One region of the Isoptericola sp. Y541 genome, then DNA from elsewhere that is predicted to be linked to it. Evidence: predicted binding sites of a transcription regulator. Region 1 holds the regulator's gene; each other region holds the start of a gene.
What was found. The regulator LexA, encoded in region 1, represses DNA repair genes until DNA is damaged. The targets are predictions, from matches to a motif close to TCGAACANNTGTTCGA.
Positions count from the first base shown of each region.

Region 2: the regulator LexA is predicted to act here: its motif matches at 6,302-6,317, upstream of AC1C2V_RS11800 (HNH endonuclease signature motif containing protein).
Region 3: the regulator LexA is predicted to act here: its motif matches at 3,514-3,529, upstream of AC1C2V_RS10795 (HNH endonuclease signature motif containing protein).

Region 1 covers NZ_JCAIUJ010000006.1:205,296-215,253, reverse strand. Annotated here, with positions in the region: gene AC1C2V_RS14615 (HelD family protein) at 96-2,411, shown strand; gene serA (phosphoglycerate dehydrogenase) at 2,454-3,692, shown strand; gene AC1C2V_RS14605 (DUF5302 domain-containing protein) at 3,767-3,952, opposite strand; gene nrdR (transcriptional regulator NrdR) at 4,092-4,622, opposite strand; gene AC1C2V_RS14595 (LysM peptidoglycan-binding domain-containing protein) at 4,789-5,127, opposite strand; gene lexA (transcriptional repressor LexA) at 5,375-6,193, shown strand; gene AC1C2V_RS14585 (L-lactate dehydrogenase) at 6,246-7,205, opposite strand; gene AC1C2V_RS14580 (ATP-dependent DNA helicase) at 7,215-9,281, opposite strand; gene hflX (GTPase HflX) at 9,390-9,958, opposite strand, start outside.
Region 2 covers NZ_JCAIUJ010000004.1:339,779-349,736, forward strand. Annotated here, with positions in the region: gene cimA (citramalate synthase) at 1-334, opposite strand, end outside; gene AC1C2V_RS11775 (DUF6069 family protein) at 696-1,229, shown strand; gene AC1C2V_RS11780 (winged helix DNA-binding domain-containing protein) at 1,231-2,376, opposite strand; gene AC1C2V_RS11785 (branched-chain amino acid aminotransferase) at 2,443-3,606, opposite strand; gene AC1C2V_RS11790 (3-isopropylmalate dehydrogenase) at 3,815-4,882, opposite strand; gene AC1C2V_RS11795 (SAM-dependent methyltransferase) at 5,001-5,714, shown strand; gene AC1C2V_RS11800 (HNH endonuclease signature motif containing protein) at 6,337-8,064, shown strand; gene AC1C2V_RS11805 (ASCH domain-containing protein) at 8,042-8,572, opposite strand; gene AC1C2V_RS11810 (NUDIX hydrolase) at 8,590-9,030, shown strand; gene ilvC (ketol-acid reductoisomerase) at 9,110-9,958, opposite strand, start outside.
Region 3 covers NZ_JCAIUJ010000004.1:121,185-131,142, forward strand. Annotated here, with positions in the region: gene AC1C2V_RS10770 (ArsR/SmtB family transcription factor) at 1-258, shown strand, start outside; gene AC1C2V_RS10775 (SRPBCC family protein) at 296-811, shown strand; gene AC1C2V_RS10780 (SDR family NAD(P)-dependent oxidoreductase) at 910-1,665, opposite strand; gene AC1C2V_RS10785 (NAD-dependent epimerase/dehydratase family protein) at 1,835-2,860, opposite strand; gene AC1C2V_RS10790 (hypothetical protein) at 2,953-3,291, shown strand; gene AC1C2V_RS10795 (HNH endonuclease signature motif containing protein) at 3,549-5,264, shown strand; gene AC1C2V_RS10800 (GNAT family N-acetyltransferase) at 5,364-5,828, shown strand; gene AC1C2V_RS10805 (MFS transporter) at 5,812-7,167, opposite strand; gene AC1C2V_RS10810 (GNAT family N-acetyltransferase) at 7,231-8,460, shown strand; gene AC1C2V_RS10815 (TetR/AcrR family transcriptional regulator) at 8,537-9,154, shown strand; gene AC1C2V_RS10820 (pyridoxine/pyridoxamine 5'-phosphate oxidase) at 9,151-9,837, shown strand; gene AC1C2V_RS10825 (maleylpyruvate isomerase family mycothiol-dependent enzyme) at 9,828-9,958, shown strand, end outside.

The DNA of each region.
Region 1 (9,958 bases):
CGGCCAGATCTGCAATGATGGTCCGCCGCACGAGGCCGCGCCGTTGCACGTGCGTGGCGCGATTGATGCGGCGTGATTGATGCTGGGGAGGTTGCGTGGCGGGCAGGCACGACGAGCTGGCACGTGAGCAAGGGGTCGTCGATCACCTCTACGCGAGACTGGACGAGCTGCGACGCGCGACGCGCGAACGGCTCGCGGACGTACGGAGGTCGGGACCCTCGGGCTCACCGCAGAACCGCAGCGAACGGGACGCCTTCGCCACCCTGTACGAGGACCGCGTGGCACAGCTCGACGCGGTCGAGGACCGGCTCGCCTTCGGGCGGCTCGACCTCGACGACGGCGTCACCCGGTATGTCGGGCGGATCGGGCTCGCGGACGACGAGCACGTCTCGCTGCTCACCGACTGGCGCGCGCCCGCCGCTACCGCCTTCTACCGCGCCACCGCCCTGCACCCGTCCGGCGTCCGCCGGCGCCGGCACCTCGTGACCACCCGCCGCACCGTGACGGGGCTCGAGGACGAGGTGCTCGACCTGGACGCGCTGGCGACCGGCGACGGTGGGGCGACGGGCGCCGACGGTGCCCTCGCGGCGTCGACGCTCTCGGGCGAGGGTGCCCTGCTCGCGTCGCTCGCCGCGCGCCGCACCGGCCGGATGACCGACATCGTCGCGACTATCCAGGCGGAGCAGGACCGCATCATCCGGGCCGACCTCGCCGGGGCGCTGGTGGTCCAGGGCGGGCCTGGCACCGGCAAGACGGCAGTCGCACTGCACCGCGCTGCCTACCTCCTGTACGCCCACCGACGCGTGCTCGAGCGCAGCGGCGTCCTGCTCGTCGGTCCCAGCCGGGCCTTCCTGCGCTACATCGACCAGGTGCTCCCCTCCCTCGGCGAGACGGGCGTCGTGGCGACGACGGTGGGCGAGCTGCTGCCCGGGGTGCGGGCGACCGCCTTCGACCCGGCGGCCGCCGCGCGCATCAAGGGACGCCTCGTCTGGCGCGACATCGTCCGCCGGGCCGTGCGGGCCCGCGAGCGGATCCCCGCCCAGGACGTGCGGTTCCAGCTGGAGGGGTACGACCTCGCCGTGCGGCCGCGCGACGTGCGCGAGGCCATCGCCCGCGCCCGGCGTACCCACAAGCCGCACAACGAGGCCCGGTCCGCGTTCGTGCGGGAGATGCTGTCCCGCCTCGTCGACCAGTACCGCACGGTGTCCGACAACGACCTCGCGCCGGAGGACGTCACGATGGTCACCGAGGACCTGCGCTCGCACCGGGACGTGCGCGTCGCCCTCAACCTCGCGTGGTTCCCCATCACGCCCGAGAAGCTCGTCGCCGACCTCTTCGCGAAGCCGCACCGCCTCGCGGAGGCAGCTCCTGAGCTCTCGGCGGCCGATCGCGCTGCGCTGCGCCGGTCGCCCGACGCGCCGTGGACCGAGTCCGACGTCCCCCTGCTGGACGAGGCGGCCGAGCTGCTGGGCGAGGACGACTCCATCGCGCGTGCCGAGGCCCACACCCGCGCGTCCGAGCGGGCCGCGGAGCTCGAGTACGCCCGGTCGGTACTCGAGTCCACCGGCGCGGGCGGCGGGCTCGTGGACGCCGAGACCCTGGCATCCCGCTTCGAGTCCACCGGCCCGCAGCTGACCACAGCCGAGCGCGCGGCCGGGGACCGCAGCTGGACCTACGGGCACGTGGTCGTGGACGAGGCCCAGGAGCTGTCACCGATGGCGTGGCGGATGCTGGTCCGACGCGTGCCCACGCGGTCGATGACCATCGTCGGCGACGTCGCGCAGACATCGTCCCCTGCGGGGGCACGGTCGTGGGCGGGCGCGCTCGACCCCGTGCTGGGCGGCTCGTGGCGCCTCGAGGAGCTCACGATCAGCTACCGCACCCCGGCCGAGGTGGCCGACGCCGCGCAGCGCATGGCGACCGCGGCCGACCTCCCGGTCTCCCCCCTCACGGCGGCCCGGCAGGTGGACCGCGCACTGGAGCTGCTGCGCGTCGACGACCCCGACCCCTCCGCGCCGGCCCTCGTCCAGGAGGTCGTCGACCAGGTCGTCGCGCTGGCGGGCGAGTTCGTGGAGTCCGACGGCGCGGGCCGGGTGGCGGTGATCGCCCCCGGCGACCGCGTCCCGGCGCTCCGCGAGGCCGTGCGGTCCGCCGTCGCGCAGCGGCTGGGCGCCGAGGGCGCGCGGCTCCTCGCCCAGCGTCCCGACGACGCCCAGGTGAGCGTCCTCGACCCGCGCGCGGCCAAGGGCCTGGAGTTCGACGCCGTCGTCCTGGTCGAGCCTGCCGCCGTCGCGGACGGCCCCGGCCGCTCTTCCGACCTGTACGTCGCCATGACCCGGCCGACCCAGCGGCTCGTGATCGTGCACGGGCAGCCGCTGCCCGCCGGAATCGTGGAGCCGGCCGTGGCGTGAGACGGGTTTGTGGGCGCCGACGGGACAGCGCACCATGGGGGCGTGCTGCGCGCCCTGTTGCTCGAGAACGTCCATCCTGTCGCCGCCCAGAATCTCCGTGACGCGGGGATCGAGGTCGTCACGCGCTCCGGTGCGCTCGACGAGGCCGAGCTGATCGAGTCCCTCGCGGACTTCCAGATCCTCGGCATCCGGTCCAAGACCACCGTCACCCGGAAGGTCCTGGCGAGCGTGCCCGGGCTGCTCGCCGTGGGGACGTTCTCCATCGGCACCAACCAGATCGATCTCGACGCCGCCGCGGCCCACGGCGTCGCCGTGTTCAACGCGCCGTACTCGAACACCCGGTCGGTGGTGGAGCTCGCCGTCTCCGAGATCATCGCCCTGACCCGGCGACTCACGGTGCGCGACAAGGCGCTGCACGACGGCGTGTGGGACAAGACCGCCGACGGCGCGCACGAGGTGCGCGGCCGCACGCTGGGCATCATCGGGTACGGCAACATCGGCTCACAGCTCTCCGTCCTGGCGGAGAACCTCGGGCTGCGCGTCGTCTTCTACGACACGGCCGAGAAGCTGGCGCTCGGCAACGCGCGCCGCGTCGAGACGATCGAGGAGCTCCTCGCGGTCGCCGACGCCGTGACCATCCACGTCGACGGCCGTCCCGGCAACGCCGGGCTCTTCGGCGCGGACCTCTTCGCGGGGATGAAGCCTGGGGCCATCTTCCTCAACCTGTCCCGCGGCTTCGTCGTCGACGTGGAGGCGCTCCGCGAGCACATCCTGTCGGGCCACCTCGGCGGCGCCGCCGTCGACGTCTTCCCGACCGAACCCAAAAAGCGCGGCGACGAGTTCACCTCGCCCCTGCGGGGGCTGCCGAACGTCATCCTGACGCCGCACGTCGGCGGCTCGACGGAGGAGGCCCAGGAGGCCATCGGCGAGTTCGTGTCCAAGAAGGTCCGCGACTTCGTGCAGACGGGATCCACCACGCTGTCCGTGAACCTGCCGGGCCTGCAGCTCGCGCACACCGGTGTCGGCCGCATCATGCTGCTGCACCGCAACGTCCCGGGCGTCCTCGCGGCCGTCAACCAGGTCTTCGCCGACCACGGCGCCAACATCGAGGCACAGATGCTCGCGACGCGCGGGGAGATCGGGTACGTCGTGACCGACATCTCGGACGTGACGCAACGGGGCGCCTCGGCCAAGCTCCAGGAGATGCCCTCGACGATCCGGCTGCGCATCCGCGACGCTTTCGAGCGTCCCGAGTTCCCGCCCGGGCCGGCCGCCGGCTGACCTCGACGACGCCGATGCGCGAAGGGCGCCCCCGGAGTTCCGGGGGCGCCCTTCGCGCGCGTGGTCGAGATCGCTCAGCCGGACTTGCGGCGGAACATCTTCTGGACCGGACCGGCGGTCTCGGAGCCGTGGACCTGTCCCGTGTTCGCGTCCTTGCCCGTGGTCGGGTGGCTGGCTGCGTTCTTCTTCTCCAGCGCCTCCCGGAAGCGCGCCTTCGTATCCTCGCTGGGCTTCTCCGCCCGTGAATTGTCCGTCGTCATCACGATCACCTCGTCGTCCGTCGGGGTGGGCGTGCTGGCACGGCCATCCGCGCAAGCACCTGATCCGGTCCAGCATGCGCTACCGCCATCCGGGACGCCAGGGCATTTCGGGCGTCGGACGCGCGGGCGCCGGACGCCGTCATTCCGTGCCGTCCCCGGCCGCCGCCCGCGCACCGACCGCATCCCGGCCGTCCCCGGCCTCGTCCCCGTCGTCGTCACGGGTCTCGCGCTCGGCGCGCAGCGACGTGATGGCGCTCTCGAAGTCCTCGAGCGACTCGAACGACTGGTAGACGCTGGCGAAGCGCAGGTAGGCGACCTCGTCGAGCTCGCGCAGCGGCCCGAGGATCGCGAGCCCCACCTCGTTGGCCTCGATCTCCGGGCGCCCAGAAGCGCGCAGGGTCTCCTCCACCTTCTGCGCCAGCACGGCCAGGTCGTCGGCGCTCACCGGACGCCCCTGGCAGGCCTTGCGCACCCCGGACACCACCTTGTCCCGGCTGAAGGGCTCGGTGACGCCGGAGCGCTTCGCGACCGACAGGCTCGCGGTCTCGATGGTGGTGAAGCGGCGCTGGCACGCGGGGCACTGCCGGCGACGACGGATGGACGCACCGTCGTCGGAGGTGCGCGAGTCGATGACTCGCGAGTCCGCGTGGCGGCAGAACGGGCAGTGCATCGCTGGTCTCCTGCGCTCGGCTCCGGACCGGCGCCCGGCTGCCCGACAAGGTAAGCGCCCGGTGACGCTCGGCGCAAGCAGGCCCGTCATGGACCGGGCGCCCTGCTGCACCGTGGTGCGCGCCCGTGATGCGCGCCACGCTCGGTCCAGGAAGTGCGCGCGACGCTCAGTCCAGCGGGAGGATCACCATCTGGCCGGTCAGCAGCTCCGCCGACGCCAGCCCGTTCAGCTCGCGCAGCTCCGCGACCACGTCCCGCACGTCCTCCCCCGCCCCGCGCACCGCGCTCGCGTACTGCCACAGCGTCTCGCCCGGGGCGACCGTGTGCAGCCGGACCTCCACGCCGGACCCCGGCGACTCCGCCACCGCGCGCTGACCGGCGAGCCCCGCACCCACCAGGACGAGCACGACGAGCACCATGATCACGACGCGGCCGCGCCGCGTGAGCCGCAGGCCACCGAGCCCCAGAAAGCCGGTCACGTCCTTGGTCGCGCTCGAGGTGGTCATCATCCCGTCCTCCGGTCCACGTCGCGGTTGCCGGCTTCGCCGGCTTCGTCGAACACACGTTCTTCGAACACCTGTACGTCGAACTGCTGTACTAGGTGTACCACGTCCGACCGACACGGTCGAGACCCGATCGAACAGATGTTTGATGTCGGGGGGCATCTGGCCTAGAGTGACGACCAGCGCGATGGAAGGTTTGTCGGATTTCATCGGCCCGGCGGCGGGCCGCCCCTGGAGGACGGAGAACGCGATGACCAGCGGACGGGACCAGGCCCCGGCGACCACGGCGGAGTCGTGGACGGCGACCGCCGACACGGCGACGGACGCCCCCGGCGCCACGCTCGCCTCGGTGAGCGAGCTCACGCCATCCGCCGACCGGCTCACTCCGCGCCAGCGGCGTGTCCTCGAGACCATCCGGAGCTCCGTGGCGGCGCGCGGCTACCCCCCGACCATGCGCGAGATCGGCGAGGCCGTGGGCCTGGCGAGCCCGTCCTCGGTCAAGCACCAGCTCACCACCTTGGAGCGCAAGGGGTACCTGCGGCGCGACCCGAACCGGCCGCGCGCCATCGAGGTCGTCGACCCCGATGCCGGGACCGCGCGCGAGGCGCCGGGCACCGTCGGTGCCCGCACCCCGGGCTTCGTCGCCGGCTCCGTCGCCGGCTCCGTGGCCGGCTCTGACGCCCAGGCGGCCACGCCGCCCTCGTACGTACCGTTGGTGGGCCGGATCGCCGCGGGCGGTCCGATCCTCGCCGAGCAGGTCGTCGAGGACGTCTTCCCGCTCCCGCGGCAGATCGTGGGCGACGGCGACCTGTTCCTGCTGAAGGTCGCGGGCGACTCGATGGTGGACGCGGCGATCTGCGACGGGGACTGGGTCGTGGTGCGTAGCCAGCCCGTCGCGGAGAACGGCGAGGTCGTCGCCGCGATGATCGACGGCGAGGCCACGGTCAAGACGTTCAGGCAGGCGGACGGCCACACCTGGCTGATGCCGCAGAACCCGGCATACTCCCCCATCGCCGGCGACGAGGCACAGGTGCTCGGCCGGGTCGTGGCGGTACTCCGCAGCCTCTGAGCCGCGACGGCGTCACGGCCGCGGCGGCCCGGTCGTCACAGGCCCAGTGTCGTCACAGGCCCAGTCGCTGCTGGACCGCACGCATGCTCTCGGCCGACGCTCGCAGACCCGCGACCTCGTCGTCCGAGAGCGGCGTGTCGATGGTTTCTGCCACGCCGCGCCGGTCGACGAGCGACGGGATCGAGAGGCACACGTCCTCGATCCCGTAGAAGCCGTCGAGGCGTGACGACACGGTCATCACGCGGTGCTCGTCGTTGAGGATCGCCTCGATGATGCGGGTGGCGGCCAGGCCCACGGCGTAGTTGGTCGCCCCCTTGCCCGCGATGACCCGGTAGGCGGACTCGACGACGTCGGTCGCGATCCGGCGCCGCGCCGGCTCGTCGAGCGGCGGCCGGCCGCGGAACGGGCGCCAGTCCAGCAGGGGCACGCCGGCGATCGTGGCCGAGCTCCACAGCACGATCTCCGAGTCACCGTGCTCCCCGGCGATGTTGGCGTGCACGTTTCCGACGGCGACCCCGCAGTGCCGCGAGAGTGTGTCGCGCAGCCGGGACGAGTCGAGCACGGTGCCGCTGCCGAAGACGCGCTCCTGCGGGAGCCCGCTGATCTGCTGGGCCGCATAGGTAACGACGTCCACCGGGTTCGTGACCATGAGGTAGACCGCGTCGGGCGCCACCTCAAGGAGCCGCGGCAGGATCGTGCGGGTCAGGTTGACGGTCGCCTCGGCGAGGTCCAGGCGGGTCTGCCCCGGCTTCTGCTTGGCGCCCGCCGTGACCGCCACGACGTCCGCACCCCGGCACACCTCGATGTCGTCCGAGCCCTCGATCTCGGCCTGCGGGATGAACATGCCGCCGTGCCGCAGGTCCAGGACCTCCGCCTCGACCTTCGCGCGGTTCACGTCCATAAGCGCGACGGACCTGGCGGCGCCCCGGCCGAGCGCCGCGTACGCGAGGGTCGAACCCACCGCGCCGGCGCCGACGATCGCGAGCTTGGTCGTGCTCCGTGTGCCGTTCACTGCTCCAGGCTAGGTGTCGAGCCGACGCAGCGCAGCGCGGACGAGCTCGCCGTCGGTGGTCGGCCAGAAGTCGGGCATCGACCGGGTGAGGAAGGTGCCGTAGCGGGCCGTCGCGAGCCGGGGGTCGAGGACGGCGACGACGCCCCGGTCCTCGCTGCCCCGCACCAGGCGGCCGGAGCCCTGGGCGAGCAGCAGCGCCGCGTGCGTGGCCGAGACCTGCATGAAGCCGTTGCCGCCCGACTCCTCCACGGCCCGCGCCCGTGCGGCCTTGACCGGGTCGTCCGGGCGCGGGAACGGGATACGGTCGACGAGCACGAGCTGGCACGACGGGCCCGGCACGTCCACGCCCTGCCACAGCGAGAGGGTGCCGAAGAGGCACGTCGCCGGGTCGTCGGCGAAGGCCTGGACCAGGGTGGGCAGCTGGTCGTCGCCCTGGCAGAGCACGGGCACGTCGAGCCGCTCGCGCATGGCCTCGGCCGCCGCGAGCGCCGCGCGTCGCGACGAGAACAGGCCGAGCGTGCGGCCCCCGGCCGCCTCGATCAAGCCGGCGATCTCGTCGAGCTGGGCGTCCGTGGTCGGCTCGCGACCGGGGGCGGGCAGGTGTCGGGCCACGTAGAGGATGCCCTGGCGCGGGTAGTCGAAGGGGCTGCCCACGTCGAGCCCGGTCCAGTCCGGGGTCTCGTCGGTGCCGCCCGACCCGGCCAGCCCCAGCGACCGGGCGACGGGGTCGAACGTGCCGCCCAGCGTCAGCGTCGCGGAGGTGAACACCCCTGTCGCCTCGGCGAGCAGGTGCGTGCGGATCAGGCCGGCGACCGCCAGCGGGGCCGCGTGCAGCCGGGTGACGCCGTCACCGGCCCAGGGCGCGTTCTCGGGCGGTCGCGAGCACCACAGCACGTCCGACGTCGTGTCCTCGGCGGCCATCCGCTCCGCGATCTCGAAGAGCTGCAGCACCGCCGACTGCGCCATCTTCATGCCCGCGTCGGGCGCTCCCTGTTCCCGGCCCTTGGGCTCGCCCTGCGGCTTGAGCCGGGTGAGCAGCTCGCGCGCCGCGTCGCGCACCGAGGCGACAGCCGCGCGCAGCTCGTCGGGGAGCCCGAGGGGGAAGCGCTCGGCCGGCGCCGTGGCGAGCAGCGAGCCCAGCCGCTGCGACGCGGCGTCCAGGGCCTCCGTCTCGGTACCCCCGTGCCGCCGCGCGAGGCGGGCCGCGTGCTCGACAACCGTCAGCGACAGGTCCATCGTCGCGGCGGCGGTCACGCGCTCGGCGAGCTCGTGCGCCTCGTCCACGACGACCGTGTCGTGCTCTGGCAGGACTCCGGGGTTCCCGGAGACGGCGATCCCGAGCATCGCGTGGTTGGTCACGACCACGTCCGCGTCCCGCGCGGCGGCCCGCGCGCGCTCGGGGAAGCACTCGGCCAGCAGCGGGCACCGGTTGCCGAGGCACTCGAGGGCCGTGACGGAGACCTGGCGCCAGGCACGGTCGGGGACGCCCGGGACGAGGTCGTCGCGGTCACCGGTCGTCGTCTCGTCGGCCCACGCGTGCACGCGGCGCACTTGGTCGGCGAGGGTGGTCGCGTCGTCGCGCGCCCCGCGGCGGCCGCGCGATGCCGCCGGCGCGGGGTGCTGCTCGGCGCCGGCGCCCTCCCCCGGCCCGGGGTCGGCCGGCAGGTCGAAGAGTGTGGCGCCCTCCACCGGATAGCCGCCGGTGACCTTGTGGCGGCACAGATAGTTGTGCCACCCCTTGAGCAGGGCGACCTTCGGGGCGCGGGGCAGCCGGGGGCCCACGGTCTCGGCGACCAGCGGGAGGTCCCGGGTCACGACCTGGCGCTGCAGCGCGAGCGTCGCGGTGGAGATCACCACGCGCCGCTTGTCCACCACCGCGTGCCGGACCGCGGGCACGAGGTACGCGAGCGACTTGCCGGTGCCGGTGCCCGCCTGGACCAGGAGGTGGCGGCCCTCGTCGACGGATTCGGCGACCGCCTCGGCCATCTGGTGCTGCCCCTCCCGGCGTCCGCCGCCGAGCGCTCCCACGGCCAGGTCGAGGAGCGTCTGGGCGTCGGGGGCGTCGGGAGAGTTCACCCGTCGATCCTAGGGCCGGTCACCGACCGTCCGGGGCCGCGCCCACAGCGCAAGCGAGCCCGAGCACCGCCGCCGGGAACGACAGTCGGGAAGAGCCGCGCGCCGACGTCAGCCGGCGACGGCGACGTGCCGCAGCTCGGCCGCGAGGCCCTCGTCCACGCGCCCGCGCAGCCGTGTGCCCTGGGCGAGGTGCTCCTCCTCGACGGAGCCCCCGGTCTCGTGCGCCCGGTGCACCAGGTCGCCGCGCGAGTACGGGACGACGAGGTCGACCTCGACCTGCGGCTGGGGCAGCTCGGCGGCGATCAGCGCGCGCAGCTCGGCGAGACCCTCGCCGCTGTGCGCGGACACGACGACGCTGCGACGCTCGCGCCGCTGCAGCCTGCCCACGACGGCCGGGTCGGCGACGTCGGCCTTGTTCAGCACGATCACCTCGGGCACGTCGGCGATACCCGGGATCTCGGCGAGAACCTCGCGCACCGCGGTGATCTGCCCCTCCGGGTCGGGGTGCGACGCGTCGACCACGTGCAGCAGCAGCCCGGCGTCGCCTACCTCCTCGAGCGTGGAGCGGAACGCCTCGACGAGCTGGTGCGGCAGGTGCCGGACGAACCCGACGGTGTCGGTGAGCGTGTAGGGGCGGCCGTCCTCGGTGCGGGCGCGCCGCACCGTCGGGTCGAGGG
Region 2 (9,958 bases), on a different contig from region 1:
GGACGTCGGACTTGGCCACGAGCGTCACGACCGTGGCCTCGGCGTCGAGGAGGGCCCGCACCTGCGGGTCGTCCCAGGCGCGGGTCCCGGCCTTGCGCGTGGCGCCGAAGGCCGCGAGGACGGCGTGCCTGAGGTCGAGCTCCTTGGCCGCACGGCGGAAGAACTCGGTGTCCTTGGGCACGGCGCCCGGCCAGCCGCCCTCGATGAAGCCCACACCGAGCTCGTCCAGCAGCGGCGCGATGGCCAGCTTGTCCGCCACCGAGAGGTTCATGCCCTCCTGCTGCGCGCCGTCGCGCAGGGTGGTGTCGTACACGTGGAACGGGGTGGCGGTCATGCGGGACTCCCCACGTCGGTGACGCGGCGGCCGGGGCGGCCGGGCATCGAGGAAATCTGGGCGATCAGGTCAACAAAAAAGACCCTCCGGGGGTACGGAAGGTCTGCGCGTCCGGTGGGGTGGGCCGGACGCGCTACAGAATGATGAGCGAGCGACGCTGGTGCGCGAGGCGTGTCATGGGCCACATGGTGCCACACCCGGCGGGGGACGTCACGGAGGTCCCACCGGGCGGACCGGGCGGTCCCGGGCGGAGCGGAACGCAGACGCCGACCCGGAGCGCCACAGGGCGCGGCGGACGATTCCGTGCTCGGCTGGGGGCAGGAGCACCGAGACCCTGCTGTACCGCGAGCGAGGAGATCGCATGAGCCACGATCAGCGCCCGGTCCCACCGCCGGACCAGCCGGAGCGGCCGCCCGGCGTGCTGCCGGGTGCCGGGTCCGGTCCGCGGCCGGAGGGCCCCGTGCCCCCGCGCGCGGTCCGGCCGAGGCTCGACGCGCCGCGGTTCTGGGCGGGCGCGGGCGCCACCGTACTGGTATGCGCGCTGCTCGGCCTGGCGGCCGAGGTCATCCTCGACGGCGTGCTGGGTCTGGACCTGCAGGCGCCCCCGGACCTGGTCGGCCTCGGGTCGCCGGAGACGTCGTGGGCACTGGCGGGTGCCATCTTCGCGTTGCTCGGGGCCGCTGTGCTGCACCTGCTGGTGCTGTCGGCGCCCCGTCCCCGCATGTTCTTCGGCTGGGTCGTGACGCTGGCGACGGTGATCCTGGCGGCCCTGCCGTTCACGGGCTCGCCGGCGCTCGCCACGGCCGCGGCCACCGCGGCCGTCTGGGTGCTGCTCGGCATCGCCGTCTGGTCGATGCTGACGCAGGTGCTGGGCCGCACCCTGGTCCGCAGCTGACCTACGACGGGTCCGACCAGGCCACGACGCGCTCTTGTGCATCGGGCTCGAGGTAGGCCAGCAGCGCCTCGCCCTCCGCCTCGGCCTCGGCGCGGGCGGCGTCGTCGACGTCCACGAGCGCGACCACCCGCAGGGTGGCCTGGTCGCCGTCGCGCTCGGCGGACCAGGTGCCGGCCACGCGCCCGTCGACCAGCACGGTGGGCAGCACGTCCGCGTTGCGGCGGTAGACCGTCGCGGCGTGGGCGGGGTCGACGACGCGGTCGCGCACGTCGTGCGCCACCAGCAGGTGGTCCCAGCGGGACAGGAAACGCACCGGGGACGGCACGTCCCCGGGCACGACCTCGGCGTCGGCCAGGTCGAGCAGCGCACGCCCGTCGGGCGCCTCGTAGGCGCGCAGCTTGAGGAGCGCGAGCGCGCGCTTCATCGCGCCGACGCCCCGCACGCCGAGCCCGCGCGCGATGTCCGCGAGGGACGCCGGGCCGAACGCGCCCAGGTAGGTCGCGACCGCCCGGGCGCGCGCCTCGTCCGGGGCGAACGTGGGCAGCGGGTGCGGCAGCACGTCGGCCAGCCAGCGGGCGCCGGCCATGTAGCGCACGGCCACGTGCGAGCCCCACAGGCCGCTCGGCGGCACGTGCACGAGGCCGCCGCCCGCGCTCGCTAGCCGCCACCAGGCGCGGCTCACGCCGCCCGGGATCGCGGCGACGGCGTCGACGCCCGGGTACCGCTCGGCGGCGAACGCCTCCACCTCGTCGAGCGTGCGCGGCTCGGCGCAGTACGCGCGCACGACGGCGTTGAGACCCACGAGGTCGACGCCGGCGCGCCTGGCGCTCGCCCGCCACGCGGCGAGCCGCTGCTCGGCCGAGACCGCGTCGAGGAGGGGCCAGTCCGCGCTCGACACCAGGTGCAGCGTCGACCGCATCACGGTCGCCTTCACCACCGAGCCGGAGGTCAGCGCCTCTTCGAGCCCGGCGATCGTCTGCCGTGCCCGGCGCGACCAGAGCGCGACGTACGGCATGTTGGCGTGCTGGGCCTGCAGCCCGCCCACCCGCCCGACGACGGTGGGGACGTCGTCGTCGGAGCGGGCGAGCAGCTGCTGGCGGGCGAGCGTGGTGCGGTTGACCTCGTCGGCCGTGATCGGGGTGGGCATCGAGAAGGGGCCTCCGTCCCTGGTCGTGACCGACCGCACCTGCCCACCACCTCCCGCGGCGACGCGTCAGGCGAGCCGGCGCATCCATCCGTGCCGGTCCTCGGACCGACCGTACTGGATGTCGGTGAGCTCCTCGCGGACCGCCATCGTGAGCTCGCCGGGCGTGCCGCCGCCGACCTCGCGGTCGAACGTGTCGCCGGCCAGCCGGCCCACCGGGGTGATGACGGCCGCGGTGCCGCACGCGAAGATCTCACGCACGGACCCGTCCGCGAGGCCCGCGACGACCTCGGCGAGGGGGATGCGGCGCTCCACCACCGCGTGGCCGCGGTCGGCGACGAGCTGCAGGATCGACGAGCGCGTGACGCCCTCGAGGATGGAACCCGTCAGCTCCGGCGTGTGCACCGAGCCGTCGGCCATGACCACGAAGACGTTCATGCCGCCGAGCTCTTCGAGGTAGGTGTTCGTCAGGGCGTCGAGGAAGCACACCTGGTCGCAACCCTGCTCCTGCGCGACCACCTGCGGCAGGAGGCTCGCGGCGTAGTTGCCGCCGCACTTGGCGTCGCCGGTGCCGCCCGGACCGGACCGGTGGTAGTCCTCTGCCACCCAGATCGACACGGGTTTGACGCCGCCGGCGAAGTACGGGCCGACGGGCGAGGCGATGACGAGGTACTCGACCTCGGTCGCCGGGCGGACTCCGAGGAACGACTCGGAGGCGAACATGAACGGGCGCAGGTACAGGCTCGAGTCCTCACCGTCCGGCACCCAGGCGACGTCCGTGCGCACGAGCGCCGCGACGGAGCCGACGAAGTCGTCCACCGAGAGACCGGGCAGGGCGAGCCGGTGCGCCGACCGGGCGAACCGCGCGGCGTTGGCGTCCGGGCGGAATGTCCAGACCGAGCCGTCGGCGTGCTTGTACGCCTTCATCCCCTCGAAGATCTCCTGCGCGTAGTGCAGGACCGCGGTCGCGGGGTCGAGCTGCAGCGGGCCGTACTTCTCGATGCGCCGGTCGAGCCAACCGTCCTCCTGGCGCCACGTGATGCGGGCCATGTGGTCGGTGAACACGGTGCCGAACCTGGGCGCCTGGAGCGCGGCCTCGCGCTCGGCATCCGGGGTCGGCGTGTCCGTGGCACGGACGTCGAAGAGTACGACGAGGTCCTCGAGCTCGGCCGGGAGGATGCCCGACCCGTCAGTGCTCGGGGCCGCGGCGGAGGTGGTGCTGGAAGTTGTCATGATCGGGGGCCTTTCACCGGGGTGACCCCTGTAGTTTTCCACGACCGCGCGCCCTGTGGGCGCCGACGTCGCTCCGACCACAGCGGTCACCTGGACGGACAGGGATGTCGGGTGATCGATGGGGGCGACGGGCGGTGACTCGGACGACTCGTCCGACGACGCGGTGCGGGCGGCGCCGCGTCGTCCGGTGACGACGGTGGGACCGCCGTCAGCCGATGACGCGAGCGGCGAGATCGCGCCCGACCTCGGCCGTCGTACGTACTCGGTCGCCGTGCTCACTCGAACGCCCTGCAGATCGGTCGGCAAGGTCGGCCGCGACGGCCGCCTCCACCCGGGCGCTCTCGGCGGACAGCCCGAGGTGGTCGAGCAGGAGGGACACCGACAGCACCGTGGCGGTGGGGTCGGCCTTGCCCTGGCCGGCGATGTCGGGCGCCGAACCGTGCACCGGCTCGAACATGGACGGCGCAGTGCGGTCGGGGTTGATGTTCGCCGACGCCGCAAGGCCGATGCCGCCGGTGATCGCGGCGGCCTGGTCGGTGAGGATGTCGCCGAAGAGGTTGTCCGTGACGATGACGTCGAAGCGCGACGGGTTCGTGGTGAGGAAGATCGTCGCGGCGTCCACGTGCAGGTAGTCGGTCGTGACGTCGGGGAACTCGGCGTTCACGGCCTCGACCGTGCGGCGCCACAGGTGCCCGGCGTGGACCAGCACGTTGTGCTTGTGCACCAGCGTGAGGTGCTTGCGCGGCCGGGCCTGGGCGCGGGCGAAGGCGTCGCGGACGACGCGCTCGACGCCGAACGCGGTGTTGACCGACACCTCGGTGGCGATCTCGTGCGGGGTGCCGACCCGCAGGGCGCCGCCGTTGCCGACGTACGGCCCCTCGGTGCCCTCGCGCACGACGACGAAGTCGACCTCGCCCGGGTTCGCCAGCGGGCTCGTCACGCCGGGGTAGAGCTTGCTGGGGCGCAGGTTGACGTAGTGGTCCAAGGAGAAGCGAAGCTTGAGCAGCAGCCCGCGCTCGAGCACGCCCGACGGCACACTCGGGTCGCCGATGGCGCCCAGCAGGATCGCGTCGTGACCCCGGATCGCCTGGAGGTCGGCGTCCGTGAGGGTGTCGCCCGTCGCGTGCCAGCGGCGCGCGCCCAGGTCGAACTCGGTGGTGGAGACCTTGACGTCCGAGCCGGACACTGCCGCCTCGAGGACAGCCAGTCCCTGCTCCACGACTTCGGTGCCGATGCCGTCGCCGGCTACCACTGCAAGGTCGATGTTCCGCGTCATGAGGCTGAGGCTATGCCCGCCAGGTCATGATGCGGACACTGATCTCGCTCTCCGGACGGCGCTCCCGTGCCCGGTCAAATGTCTGGACCCGGGCCACGGGGTCGCCCACGATCGCCGGATGACCCAGGACGACGAACTCACGCCGTACTTCGACGCGGCCGCAGCGAACCTGACCTTCAACTCACCGCTCGGCGACGCCCGCGCGGCCGACCTGCTGGGCCGGCTCTCCCCGCCGTCGCCCGACGCGCGCGTCCTCGACCTCGGGTGCGGCTCCGGCGAGCTGCTGCTGCGGCTGTGCGATCGCCACGGCGTCGCCGGCGACGGGGTCGACCAAGACCGGGGCGACCTCGAGCGCGCCCGGCGCGGTGCCCGCGACCGAGGGCTCGCGGACCGCGTCACGTTCCACCAGGCGGACGCGTCCGCCTGGGACCGCCCCGCGCCCGTGGTGCTCAACGTCGGCGCCGGGTACATCTGGGGCGACACCGCGACCGCACTCGCCGCGCTGCACGGGCTCACCGAGCCGTCCGGGACACTGCTGTTCGGCGACGGCGTCTACGAGGCCGAGCCGGACGCGGCGGTCCGCGAGGACTTCGGCGACATGCCCGACCTCGCGACGCTCGCCCGGATCGCCACCGACGCCGGCTTCCGGGTGCTGCACGCCGCCACGTCTTCCCTGGGCGAATGGGACGACTTCGAGTCCGACTGGCGCGCCGGCGTCGAGCGCGTCGGCACCCCCGGCGCGCGGGCCTTCGCCGACCAGCGGCGCGACGAGTACCTGGGCGGCTACCGCGGCGTGGTCGGCTTCGCCTGGCTGGTCCTCACGCCGGCCTAGACCCTGCGGTCGGCGCACGTGCCGGACCTCGGCGAGGTCGAGCCGTACGTCGACGTCGCGCGAGCCGTCGGGGTAGAACCCGTTGCGCTCGTAGCACCCCTGCCGCACTCAGTTGCGCACCCACGCCCTCGGAGCGCACCCGGCGCGCAATCGTCCCCAGATGTGATGTCTCAGGACGTCGGTGACGGTTCTGCATCAGGACATGGGTGACGATCGGTATGTCAGGACTTTGGTAACGCTTCGGCGATCTTGGGGCGAGGCCCGCGGGGTCGTCCGTTGCCGACGTACTTGATGCCGGGTGCGGCCCGTCGACCGCGCACGCCTGCGCAGCTCGTAGAACGACTTGCGCGAGATGCCGTACTCCACACAGAACGTCGTCACCGACCCGCGCGGCGCGTCATCCGGCCACCTCGAGATCGCGAGACGGACACGAGGATCGACAGGTTCGCTGGCAGCCATCCCAACAGCCTCAGCGACGACGAAGTGTCACCACCAAGATCGCTGGAACTGTCACCGATGTCCTGATGCAGAACTGTCACCGATGTCCTGCGAGATGACACGATCGTCCACAGATCTGACTGAGGGTCTAGAACAGGTGTTCGAATCTCGGTAGACTCGGGGTATGACGACGACGCTCCCCGACCGTGCGGCTGACAGGGCCGCCGCCCCGGCGGACGATGTCGCGCGGATGCGCCAGGAGGCGTCCCGGCTGGCGGGGATGGCGCGGACCTGGGCGCCGGGAATCACCGAGCTTCTGGACGCGGAACGCCGACCCACCGGACCGGGCGGTCAGAGCCGGACGGCCGCTGCACTCGGTGCCCGCACGGTGCCGACGCTGGCGGACCTGGACACCGCGCTGGACGAGATCACCGCCATCGAGGCCCGGGTCGCCACGCTGCACGCCCGACGGGCGGAGCTCGTCGCGCACGTCATGGTGCTGGCCGAGGCGCTGGAGCTCGATCTGGTCGACGACACCGACCCGGTCGTGCGCTCGGCGCCGAGCGCACGACGCCTGGAGCTCGCCCGTCGTGCCGTCACCGCCGAGCTCGCGACCACCCTGCACGTCGGGGAGCACGCCGCGGGCACCCTGGCCGACCATGCCCTCACCCTGACCGGCAAAGCACCCGCGACCCTCGCAGCCCTCCGCGCGGGACGACTCTCGTGGGCGCACGCCATCGCGGTGTCCAAGCACGTGGCCGACCTCACCTCTGCCGAGGCCGCCCACGTCGAAACCTCGGTCCTGACCACGGCCGTCGGCACCGACACCGTCACGTGCACCCCCGCCCAGCTCGGGCGCCACGCCCGCTGCGCCCGCGAGACCGCACACCCGGTCCCGGCCGACGTCCGCCACACCGAAGCCGTCACCCGTCGCTCCGTCTGGCTCGACGACGGCGCCGACGGCATGGCCTGGCTGGTCGCCAGCTTGCCCGCCGCCCTCGCGCACGCCGCCTACGACCGGATCACCCGCACCGCACGACACCTCATCGCCGATGACCGCACCAGCGGCACCCGTGGCATCGGCGGCGAGAACATCCGGGACGGGCGCACCCTCGGCCAGGCCCGCGCCGACACCCTCGCGGCCCTGCTTCTCGACGACGGCACCCTCGACCGCTCCCCCGTCGGCCACTCCACCCCAGCCGACGTTCACGACGCGGACGACGCGGACGACGCAGGCGACGCAGGCGACGCAGGCGACGACCGCATCGCCGTGCTGCTGCACGAGCAATCCGCGATGGCGTCCCTCGCGCGCTCGATCCGCCCCCAGGTCACGGTCACCGTGCCCGCGCTGACCCTGCTCGGCATCACCGACGCCCCGGCCACCATGAACGGCCACGTCCCCATCGACCCGGAAACGGCCCGGCGGCTCACCGCCCTGGCACCCTCGCTCCGGCGGATCCTGACCCATCCCGAGACCGGCACCGTCCTGTCCGTCGGCCGTACCACCTACGCGGTGCCCGCCGACCTCAAGAACCTCGTCACGACCCGCGACACCACCTGCCGCTTCCCCGGCTGCACGCACCCCGCACGGACGGCCGACCTCGACCACACCACCGCCTGGGTCGATGGCGGCGCCACCAGCGCCACCAACCTCACGGCGCTCTGCCGCCGACATCATGTCCTCAAGCACCAGTCGTCATGGCAGGTCGCCCGGGTCCCCGCCGCGGGCGAATCGGGAACCGGCTGGGGCAGCACCCTCGAATGGACCTCGCCCACGGGCCGCACCCACATCACCCGAACAGAGCCCATCGACACCACCCGCCACCGCACGGTGCCCCACGGTCACGAACCACCGGACCACGACGCACCGGACGATTCACGCGCAGCTCTCAGTCGCGGAACAGGACCTTGAACCGCTCGCACACGACCTGCATCGACGGGTCGAACTCGCCTCCGGCGGCAGCCTGCGTGCGACGCCAGAAGCGCTCGTGCTCCGTGCGCCACGACTCCAAGGTGCGGTCGTCCTCGCCCTCGAGATAGGCGTGCTCGGCCGTGACCTGGTCGAACGGCACCGTCTCGACCCGCGTCGTGCGGATCAGGGCCCGCGGCTCCCCCTCGCCGTCGAGCAGGATCGACAGGTCCCCCTTGCCCGGGAGCGGCTCCTCAGCCACCTCGTATTCGACGACGAGCGACGCCGTGGCCGTCTTGGTCCCGTCGAGGACGAAAGCCAGGAGCGCGTCCGCGAGCGCCGGGTTGTCGCCGAACGCCCAGGCCGGCGGGGGCACCACGTTCTCCGACCGCTCGCCCACCGCACCGCCGTGGCTGGTGCGGCCGGCGCTCGGCCGGGCAGCGTCCCAGAACCGGGTGATGCTGTCGGCCTGCTCGGTGTCGTCCAGCCCCGGGTTCGCGTCGTCGGTCATGGGCCCATCCTGCCAGGATGACCGGTGTGGACACCCGCGTCGCCGCCTACGCCCTCGTCGTCGAGGACGGACAGATCCTGTTGCCCCACTGGTCCAGCCCTGCAGGCTCCGGCTGGACGATGCCTGGCGGGGGCGTCGATCCCGGCGAGCACCCGGAGGACGCGACCGTCCGCGAGCTGCGCGAGGAGACCGGCTACCACGTAGTGCTCGACGGCTTGCTCGGGGTGGACAGCATCGTCATCCCCACCGGGGGCCGGGTGGTCGACGACGTCCCGCTGGACCAGCCGCTGCACGGCATCCGGATCGTCTACCGCGCGCACGTTGTCGGCGGCGAGCTCACCGCCGAGGCCAACGGCTCCACCGACGACGTCGCGTGGCACCGGCTGGCCGACGTCGACGCCCTCGACCGTGTAGAGCTCGTGGAAGTCGTCCGGCGCTGGGCCGGCCTGCTGGACTGACACCCGCCGGACGCACGTGCGGCCGCCGGCCGGGGGTCTCCCGGGCGGCGGCCGCGCGCGTCGCTGCTGACGGTGTGGGTCAGCGAGCGGCACTGCCCTCCGTGTAGTCGGAGTCAGCGGGCTTGATCCACGAGAACATCTTGCGCAGCTCGCGACCGGTGGTCTCGATCGGGTGCGCCTCGCCCTTCTCGCGCAGGGCGGTGAACTCCGGCGCGCCGGCGTCCTGGTCGGCGATGAAGCGCTCGGCGAAGGCACCGTTCTGGATGTCCGCGAGCACCGCCTTCATGTTCTCCTTGACGTGCGGGTCGATGACCCGCGGGCCTGAGACATAGTCGCCGTACTCGGCCGTGTCGGAGACCGACCAGCGCTGCTTGGCGATGCCGCCCTCGACCATGAGGTCGACGATGAGCTTCAGCTCGTGCAGCACCTCGAAGTACGCGACCTCGGGCTGGTAGCCCGCCTCGGTCAGGGTCTCGAAGCCGTACTGGACCAGCTGCGAGGCGCCACCGCACAGCACGGCCTGCTCGCCGAACAGGTCGGTCTCGGTCTCCTCGGTGAAGGTGGTCTTGATGCCGCCGGCGCGCAGGCCGCCGATGCCCTTCGCGTAGGACAGGGCGAGGCCCCAGGCGGAGCCGGAGGCGTCCTGCTCGACGGCGACGATGACCGGCACGCCGCGGCCGTCGACGTACTCGCGGCGCACGATGTGGCCCGGGCCCTTGGGGGCGACCATGAGCACGTCGTGGCCGGCCTCGGGCTTGATGTAGCCGAAGCGGATGTTGAAGCCGTGCCCGAAGACGAGCGCCGCGCCCTCGTTGAGGTTCGGGGCGATGTCGTCGCGGTACACGTGCCGCTGCACCTGGTCCGGCGCGAGGATGACGACGACGTCGGCTTCCTTGACGGCGTCGGCGACGGACAGCACGCGCAGCCC
Region 3 (9,958 bases), on a different contig from region 1:
TCCCGCGAGCTCAGCGTCGGCGAGCTCGTCGACCTGCTCGGTATCGCCCAGCCGCTGGTCTCCAAGCACCTCAGGGTGCTGCGGAAGGTCGGGCTGGTCGAGGTGCGCGACGACGGTCGTCGGCGCCTCTACCGCACGGACGCACGGCCCCTGCAGGAGATCCACGCCTGGGCCGGCCGGTACGAGCGGCTGTGGGAGGAGCGGTTCGAGCTCATCGACGAGCTGCTCGACGAGGTGGACGAATCACGGAACACCTAGCGGGACCAGCAACCGGACACGAGCGAGGAGAAGAGCCATGACCAGCACGACATCGTCATCCCGGAGGGGCAGCGCGGTCCTGACGCTGCCGAACGACACCGACATCCAGATCACGCGCGAGTTCGCCGCCCCAACGGCCGCCGTGTGGCGGGTGTTCACCGAGGCCGACCTCATCGCCCGCTGGTGGGCTGGCCAGCACGGCACCGTCACCAGCGTCGAGATCGACCTGCGCCCGGGCGGCACGTACCGCTACGCGATGCAGGCGAACGAGGGCTTCGAGGTCGCCTTCCACGGCGAGTTCCAGGAGGTGGTGCCGACGGAGCGGCTCGTGCACACCGAGGTGTTCGAGGGCATGCCCGACGGCGAGTCGGCGGCCACGCTCAACACGTACACCTTCGCCGAGCGCGACGGTCGCACCACGCTCACGCTCGTCACCCGGGCGCCGAGCTCGGAGGTGCGGGACGCGATCGTGGAGTCCGGCATGGAGGGCGGCGTCCAGGAGGGCTTCGACATCGTCGACGAGATCGCCGCCGAGCTCACCGCCGGAGACTGACTCCCCGGAGCGCCGAACAGGCGGTTGACACCGTTTCGAGCCGAAATATCAGCCCGAAACCGGTGTCAACCGCCTGTTCGGCATCCGGCGGGCGCGGGTCAGACGGCGGTGTATCCGCCGTCCACGAGCCAGTACGCGCCGGTGACGAAGGACGCGTCGTCGGACAGCAGGAACCGCACGACCGTCGCGACCTCCTCCGCGGTGCCGAGCCGGCCGAGCACGTGCTTGGCCTCGAGGGCCTGGCGCGCCTCGGGCGAGAGGCTGGACTCGACCAGCGGCGTCTTGATGTAGCCGGGGCCGACGGCGTTGATCCGCAACCCCTGCGCACCGTACTCGGCGGCGGCGTTCTTGGTGATGCCGACGACGCCGTGCTTCGCCGCGGTGTACGCGCCGCTGCCGATCGCCGCGACGGTGCCGTGGATCGAGGCCATGTTGACGATGGCGCTCTCGCCGCCGCCCTGTTCCAGCATCGCCGGGATCTGGGCGCGCATCCCGTACAGCACACCGTTGAGGTTGATGCCGATGACGCGGTCCCAGTCGTCCAGGTCGGTCTCGCCGGCGGGCGCCGGCTTGCCACCGATCCCGGCGTTGTTGACGGCGTAGTTCAGGCCGCCGAACGTCTGGCGCGCGAACTCCACGGCCTTGGCCGAGTCCTCCTTGACCGCGGTGTTCTGCTCGAACGCCGCCGCCTCGCCGCCGGACGCCTTGATCTCGTCCGCCACACGCTGCGCGGCGTCGAGCCGGATATCCGTCACCACGACCTTGGCGCCGTGGGCCGAAAGCTCCTTGCTGATCGCCTCGCCGATGCCCGAACCGCCGCCCGTCACGAGCGCCACCTTGCCGTCGAACGTCATGCCCGACCCTCCTTCGCAACCACGCCCGAGGGGCGGGGACGCGGATCACGCGAGACGACGCCCTGACGGGACGAACGACCGCCCTGCGGCCCTGGTGAGGGTCGGGGCGCTGACTCTTCGACCGTAACCCCGGACGACTCGCGAAGTGCGTGGTCGTGACCAAAACCACTCAGGCGGTCGGGATCTTGGGCTCCTCGCCGAGGACGCGCAGCACCTCGGCCTCCTCGGCCGCCGTCAGGCCCGTCACGACGGCGTCGGGCGTCGCCGCCAGCCAGGCGAGAGTGTCGCGCGCCGTGTCCGCGACGGGTCGCGGCGAGAGGCCCGCCGCGAGCGCCGGCGAGGCGTCGTGCGCCGGCATGCCGTCGTACTCCGGGCGGGGCAGCCACAGCGGCAGCGACCGCTCCCCCGACCACGGGCGCACGTCGGCCGCGTCGAGCGCCTCGCTGTCCGTCCAGCGCCACCGGGGCTCGACGCCGCACCCGCGGGCCACCTCGGACAACAGCTCCCCGACCGTCGTCACCGGGCCGACGCCGTCGAACACGCCCTCCGTGCGGCGCTCGGCCAGGTCGACGATCCAGGCGGCGAGGTCACGCACGTCGATCACCTGTGTCGGGTCGGCCGGGTCGCCGGGCGCGAGCACCTCCGCCGCGCCGTCGTCCGAGCTGTCGTCGTCGAGCACCCGGCGCATCCGCGCGGGCCAGTAGGCGAACCGCCCGCTCGTGTCGCCGGGCCCCACGATCAGGCCGGGCCGCACCACCGCCGCGCTCGCGGCGCCCTCGAGCACGAGGTTCTCGCACGCGACCTTCATCGCCCCGTACGCCTCCGAGCCGGAGGCCGGGTCCACGTCGGCCGCCTCGGGCTCGCGCAGGCGCCCCGCCCCCGGGCCGGCCGGGTCGGCATCGTCGGCGTACACGTTGACCGTGGAGACGAACACCCAGTGCGCGGCGGGCAGTGCCGCCACCGCCTTGCGCACGTGCGACGGGGTGCGCGACACGTCCACCACCGCGTCGAACCCGTCGGCGGCGAGCGCCGCCGGGAACGCGTCGTCGCGGTCGGCGACCACGTGGCGCACACCCTCGGGCACGCCTCCCGAACGCCCGCGACTGACGGCCACCACCTCGTGGCCGCGCGCCGCGGCGTCCGCCGCGACCGCCCTCGACAGGAACACGGACCCACCCAGCACCAGCAGCTTCATGCCCCCACCCTGGCGCACCTCGACACCCCGCGGCGCGGGTTCTGCCCGCGGCAGAAGGGCGGCAGCCGCGCGCCGCGCCAGTGTCCGGAGCCATGACCCGCGACCTGCCCGCCACCGCACCCGTGCGGGCGGCGCTCGACGTGCTGGAGCGCTTCTCCCCGCCGGCGCTCGTCCACCACGCCGTGCGCGCGACGCTGCTGGCCGCCGACCGGCCGGAGGGGCACCTGCTGGCCCGGTCGACGGGCGCGGACGTCAGCGGGCGCGGCGCCGACCAGTGGCGCGCCGGCCTGCGGGCCGACCACGAGGCCCGCTGGCCGCGTCTCGACGTCCGCGAGCTCGTCGGAGGGTGCCTGCGGGACCAGGCCGCGCGCAAGCCGGGGAGCGTCGTGGCGGCCTACGTGGCCTCGGGGGGCGCGGACGCGGTCCGCTGACCCCCACCGGCCTCGCCCAGCGTCGGCGCGCAGCGCGCGTCGTTCAGCGACGGCGACAAGATCGTCGTCGCCGACCCGCGCCCGGCATCGGCTACGTCGGCAACGGCCAACCCCGCGGACCACGCCCCAAGCACTCCGAAACGTCACCGAAGTCCTGACACACCAACCGTCACCAAAGTCCTGAGACAGGACAAACGGTCGTCCACAGATCTGGCAAGGGTCTAGAACAGGTGTTCGAACTTCGGTAGGCTCGGGGCATGACGACGACGCTCCCCGACCGCGCGACCGGCGTGGCCGCCGCCCCGGCGCACGACGTCGCGCGGGTGCGGCAGGAGGCCGCCCGCCTGGCGGTGATGCCGCGCACGTGGAAGCCCACGATCGCCGAGCTCCTGGACGAAGAGGCGCGGCACGCAGACGAGGACGCTCGAGGTGCGGAGGTCGCAGCGCCTGCCGTTCATCGCCCGCCGACGCTCGCCGACCTGGACGGAGCGCTGGACGAGATCGCCCAGGTCGAGCAGCAGATCGCCACGCTGCACGCGCGTCGTGCCGTGCTGGTGGCACAGGCCTACCGGCTGGCGGAAGTACTCGAGTCGGACCTCGTGGACGACGCCGACCCCGTCGCCAGGACGGCACCGAGCTCGCGGCGCCTGGAGCTCGCCCGACGCGCCGTGGTCGCGGAGCTCGCAACCACCCTGCACCTCGGGGAACACGCCGCCGCCACCCTGGCCGACCACGCCGTCACGTTGACCACCAAGGCCCCCCGCACCCTGGCTGCCCTGACACGCGGAGAGCTGACCTGGGCACACGCCACCCAGATCACCAAGCACGTGGCCGACCTCACCGGCGACGAAGCCGCCCGCGTCGAGGCGGCAGCCCTGCCCACCGCCGCCACCGGCGTCACGTGCACGCCGGGCCAGCTCGCCGCCCGCACCCGCCGCGCCCGCGAGGTGGCACACCCCGTCCCGGCCGAGGCCCGGCACGCCGAGGCCGCCACCCATCGCGCCGTATGGCTCGACGACGGCCAGGACGGCATGGCCTGGCTCACCGCCCACCTGCCCGCACCCCTCGCCCACGCCGCCTACGACCGCCTCACCCGCACCGCCGCACACCTCACGAGCACCACCACGAGCGTGCACGGCACGAGTGGGCATCCGACCGACACGCGCACGCCGAACCAGGCCCGCGCCGACGTCCTCGCCGCCCTCCTGCTCGACGACGGCACCCTCGACCTCACGACTCCTGCCACCGCTCACGACGACAGCGACACGAGCGACGGCGACGAACCCTGCGCCGACCCCCTCCGCGATGTGCTGCACCAGAGGTCTGCCCTCGCGATCCTGGCCCGCTCGATCCGCCCACAGATCCAGGTCACCGTCCCGGTCCTGACGCTCCTCGGAATCACCGACGCCCCCGCCACGATGAACGGGCACGTCCCCATCGCCCCCGACACGGCGCGTCAGCTCACCGCCCTCGCACCCTCGCTACGACGCGTCCTGACACACCCCGAGACCGGCACCGTGCTCTCCGTCGGCCGCACCACCTACACCGTGCCCGCCGACCTCAAAGCCCTCGTCACCGCCCGCGACACCACCTGCCGCTTCCCCGGCTGCACCCGCCCCGCCAGCAGCGCCGACCTCGACCACACCACCGCCTGGGCCCACGGCGGCACCACCGCCGCCGCCAACCTCGCCGCCCTCTGCCGCTTCCACCACACGGTCAAACACCAGACAAAATGGCAGGTCAGACAGTCCCCCGCCGACCAATCACCCTGGGGCGGGGAACTCGAATGGACTTCCCCCACCGGCCGCCGCCACGTCACCACACCCCCTGCGCCGGAGACCACCCGCCACCGCACCATGCCCCACGGGCACGAGCCACCCGGCATCGATCCACCAGGCAGCGTCGGACCTGCCCACTCACCCGGGGAGGGGCCGCTCCGACACGACGTCACCGGCGCGACTCCCCCGTTCTGAGCAGCGCTGCGCCATGATGTCCGGGAACCAGCCGTTCGTGCCGACAAGCACCACCCCGTACCCACCCGGTCCGGGCCGGCGCTGGTAGTTTTCCGAACCGTGCCCGACTCCCCCGCCGCCCGCATCCGCTTCCGCCCCGCCACGCGCGCCGACCTGCAGCGCGTGGTCGAGCTCATCGCCGACGACGCCGTGGCTGCGGCGCGCACCGGCAGCTACGGGCCGGCGCACGAGGCCGGGTTCGACGCGATCGAGTCGAGCCCGAACGACGAGCTGGTGGTCGCAGAGCTCGACGGCGAGGTCGTCGGCGTGATGCAGCTGACGTTCGTGCCCGGCATCTCCCGCAACGGCGCCACCCGCCTGCTGGTCGAGGCGGTGCGAGTCGACGCCCGCCTGCGCGGGCAGGGGCTGGGCCGCGCCCTGATGGAGCACGCGCACACCCGTGGCCGCGAGCGCGGCTGCGTGCTGGCGCAGCTCACCTCGGACAAGCAGCGCCCCGACGCGCACCGCTTCTACCGGTCGCTCGGGTACGCGCAGTCGCACGAGGGGTTCAAGCTGCCCCTGTGACGCCCGGCCGTCGCACGTCCCGGATCCCGACCATGCTCACCAGGCCACCGAGCACGAGCAGGCCGGCCGTGACGAGCAACGCTCGGTGGAACGACGCGACGTCGAGGACCCCGCCGAGGATCACCCCCGCGAACGCGACCGTCAGCAGGCCCGCCACGCGCGAGACGGCGTTGTTCACCGCCGACGCGATCCCCGCGTCGGTGGGCGGGGCCGCCCCGAGGATCGCGGACGTGAGCGGCGCCACCGTGATGGACAGCCCGAGCCCGAACACCAGCATGCCCGGCAGCACCTGCGTGAGGTAGGTCGCGTCCGCGTCCATCGTGAGGAGCAGCAGGTAGCCGGCCCCGGCGACGATCGGGCCGACGGTCATGAACCAACGCGCCCCGTGGCGGGCGGCGAGGGTGCCGAACCTCGTGGACAGCGCGAGCATGGCGACGGTCGAGGGCAGCTGCGCCACCCCGGCGGCCGTGGCCGAGTACCCCGCGACCTGCTGCAGGAACAACCCCAGCACGAACCCGCCCAGCGAGAGCGCACCGTAGACGGCGAACGTCGCGACGTTGCCCCACGCGAAGTTGCGCGCGGCGAACAGGCGGGGCGGCATCATCGGGTCGCGTGCGCGCCGCTCGTACACCACGAACCCGACGAGCAGCACGGCGCCGACGACGACGGCCGCCCAGGTCCGCTCGATCAGCCCGAAGACGGCCACCGCCAGCCCGGTCGCGGCGAGCACCGCCCCCGGCACGTCGAGCCGGCGCCCGGTCGTGTCCCGCACCTCGGGCACGGTGCGCAGCAGCACGATCGTGACGACGACGACCGGCAGGTTGATCCAGAACACCCAGCGCCACGACAGCAGGTCCACGAGCCCGCCGCCGACGAACGGGCCGACGATCATCGCCGTGCCCGTCCACGCCGTCCATCGTCCGATGGCCCGCCCCTGCGACTCGCCGTCGAACGTCGAGATGATGAGCGCCAGCGAGCTGGGCACCAGCAGGGCGCCGGCCACGCCCTGCAGCAACCGGGCCCCCACCAGCACGGGTCCCGTCGGCGCGAGGGCGCACAGCACCGACGCCGCGGCGAAGCCAAGCAGCCCGGCCACCAGCACCCGGCGCCGCCCGTACAGGTCCGACAGCGAGCCCGCGAGCAGGATGAGCGAGCCGAGCGTGACCAGGTAGCCGTCCACCACCCACTGCTGCAGGCTGAGCCGCGCCTCGCCGGTGCCGCCGAGCTCGTCCCCGATGGCGGGCAGCGCGACGTTCACCACGGTGCCGTCGAGGAACGACACGAACGAGGCGAGGATCGCGACGACGAGCACGCGCCGCTGCAGCGAGGTCACGGCCACGCGGACCACGCTACGGTGCAAATCGCGGTGACGCCCTGGCCGGGCCGCGCTAGCGTCGCCGTCGTGACCCTCGAGATCCGCCGCAGCACGTTCGCCGACGTCCCCGCCGCCCGCCGCCTCGGCGCCGAGGCGTTCGGCGTCCCCACCCGCCCGGCGCCGGCGCCTGATCCCGACGCCTGGCCCGCGCCGAACAGCCGGCCGTGGGTGGTGACGGACGACGGCGAGCTCGTCGCCGAGCTGGGGGTGCGGTCCTTCACCTCGTGGTTCCACGCCGCGCGAGTCCCGACCGCCGGCCTGGCGGGCGTCACGATCGCGGCGGAGCGACGCGGGGAGGGCCTCCTGCGTCCGCTCGTCGCCGCGGCCCTGGCGGAGGCCCGCGCGCAGGGCGACCTGATCTCGACGCTCTACCCGACGTCGGCGGGGGTCTACCGCAGCCTCGGGTACGAGGTGGTCGGTTCGTTCGACGACGTCCACGTCCCGATGTCGGCGCTCGCCACGGTGCGCACACCGGCGGACGGCGTGCGGGCCCGGCGCGCGACGGCGACCGACGTGCCCGCGATCGCCCGCGTGTACGAGACCTGGGCCCGTGCGCAGAACGGGTCCCTGTCCCGCGCCGAGCCGCCGTTCGCCATGGAGCCGGGCGACATGGTCGGGCCCGACGCCGACTACACGGGCGTGAGCCTCGCCGTCGCCGGCGCGGGGCCGGGTGAGCAGGTGCTCGGCTTCGCGAGCTGGTCCCGCGGGTCCGGGTACGACCGGACGAACACCATCGAGGTGGACGACCTCGTCGCCCTCGACCCCGACGCGGCCCGCGCCCTGTGGCGGGTGCTCGGCTCGTTCGCGTCCGTCGCCGGCGGCGTGCAGCTCGCGACGTCGGGCTCCTGGTCCGGCGCCGACGTGTCACGGCTCGTGCTGCCCGACCACGCCGCCACCACGAGCAGCCGCCCGTACATGCTGCGCCTGCTCGACGTGGCCGGCGCGCTCGCGGCGGCGCGGCTCGCGCCGGTCAGCGCCCGCGTGCCCTTCGCCGTGGCCGACCCCCGCACCCCGGACCTCGAGGGGGCCTGGACCCTGGACGTCGCGGACGGGCGCGCGCGCGTCGTGCCCGACGCCGACGCCAGCCCCGGCGACCGGCCCACCTTCACCTCGGCCGGGCTGGCGCAGTCCTACGCGGGCGCGCAGTCGACGGCGAACCTGCGGCTCGCGGGCGGGCTCACCGGGCCCGCCGGGCACGACGCCGTGTGGGACGCCCTGTGGGGCGGGCGCCAGGTGCACGTGCGCGACTACTTCTGACCGGTTCCGGCCGCGCCGCGGGTCCGTCTCAGGCTGGCCCTAGCCAACATACCTAGAGGTAGGTATGTTGGATGTCATGAGCACATCGACCGACGCGCGTGAGCGGCTCGTCGCCGCCGCGCAGGAGATGTTCGCCGCACAGGGGGTGGGCCCCACCAGCCCGCGCCAGGTGCTGCAGTCCAGCGGGGTGGGGCAGGGCAGCCTCTACCACCATTTCCCCACCAAGCACGACCTCGCCGTCGCCGCCGTGGGCGCCACCGTCGAGGAGGCTCTCACCGCGGCGCGACGCGACCTGGAGGGCGACGGGACCACCGACATCGGCGATGCGCTCCATCGCGTCATCGCCTACGTCGAGCGGCCCCGCGACGCCCTCGCCGGGTGCAAGGTCGGCCGCCTCACCAGCGACCAGGCGGTCATGGACGACGACGGGCTGCGCGACGTCGTCACCGCCTACTTCGTCCGGCTGCTCGACACCGTCGCGGCCACCCTCCGCGAGGCCGGGCTGCCCGACGACGACGCCCGCGACCGCGCGCACGCCGCCGTCGCCGTCGTGCAGGGCGGGTACGTGCTCGCCCGCGCCACCGGCGACCCGGAGGCCATGCGCGCCGCCGTCCGCGGGTTCGTCACGATCCTGGCGGACACGGGACGACACGACACGACACCGCACGACACCGCACGACAGGAGACCGCATGACCTTCCGTGAGCGCCTGCGCGCGCTGCCCACCTTCCCGCCCGGCCTGCCGCCGTTCGGCGTCGACCTCGACGACCTCGCCACCGCGCCCGCCACGCCGCAGGAGATGTTCGCGCGCTGGTTCGACGACGCCCTCGACGCCGGGATCGGCGCCCCGCACGCCGCCACCCTGTCCACGGCGGACGCCGAGGGCCGCGTGCACGCCCGCACCCTCGTGATCAAGGACGTCACCGGCGAGGGCTGGTGGTTCGCCGGGCACGGGTCCAGCCCCAAGGGCCGCGACCTTGCGGCGAACCCGCACGCGTCGCTCACCACCTTCTGGCGGGAGCTCGGGCGCCAGGTGCGCATCACGGGCCGCGCCACGTCGGCAGGTCCGGAGGCGGGCGGCGCGGACTTCCGGGCACGTCCGGACGGGTCGCGCGCCGCCGGTCTGGTGGGCCACCAGAGTGAGCCGCTCGGCTCGCGCCAGGAGTACTGGTCGACGTTCGCCGACCGGCTTGCCGAGGCACAGGCAGACCCCGAGCTCACGGCGCCCACCTGGACCTCCTGGGTACTCGCGCCCGCCTCGGTCGAGTTCTGGCAGGCGAGCGACGACGCGGGGCAGTCCCGCCTGCGCTACGCGAGCACCCCGAACCCCGAGAACGACATCGCCCCCGCCTGGACCAAGGAGCTGCTGTGGCCGTGAACCGCCCCGACGTCGGGATCGACGCCGCCCTCGCACACGCGCTGTCCGACGCCGACGCCGCGCTCGGCGCGCTGATCGCCGTCGCGGAGACGCTCCCCGATGACGGCGGCGCGCAGCCGTC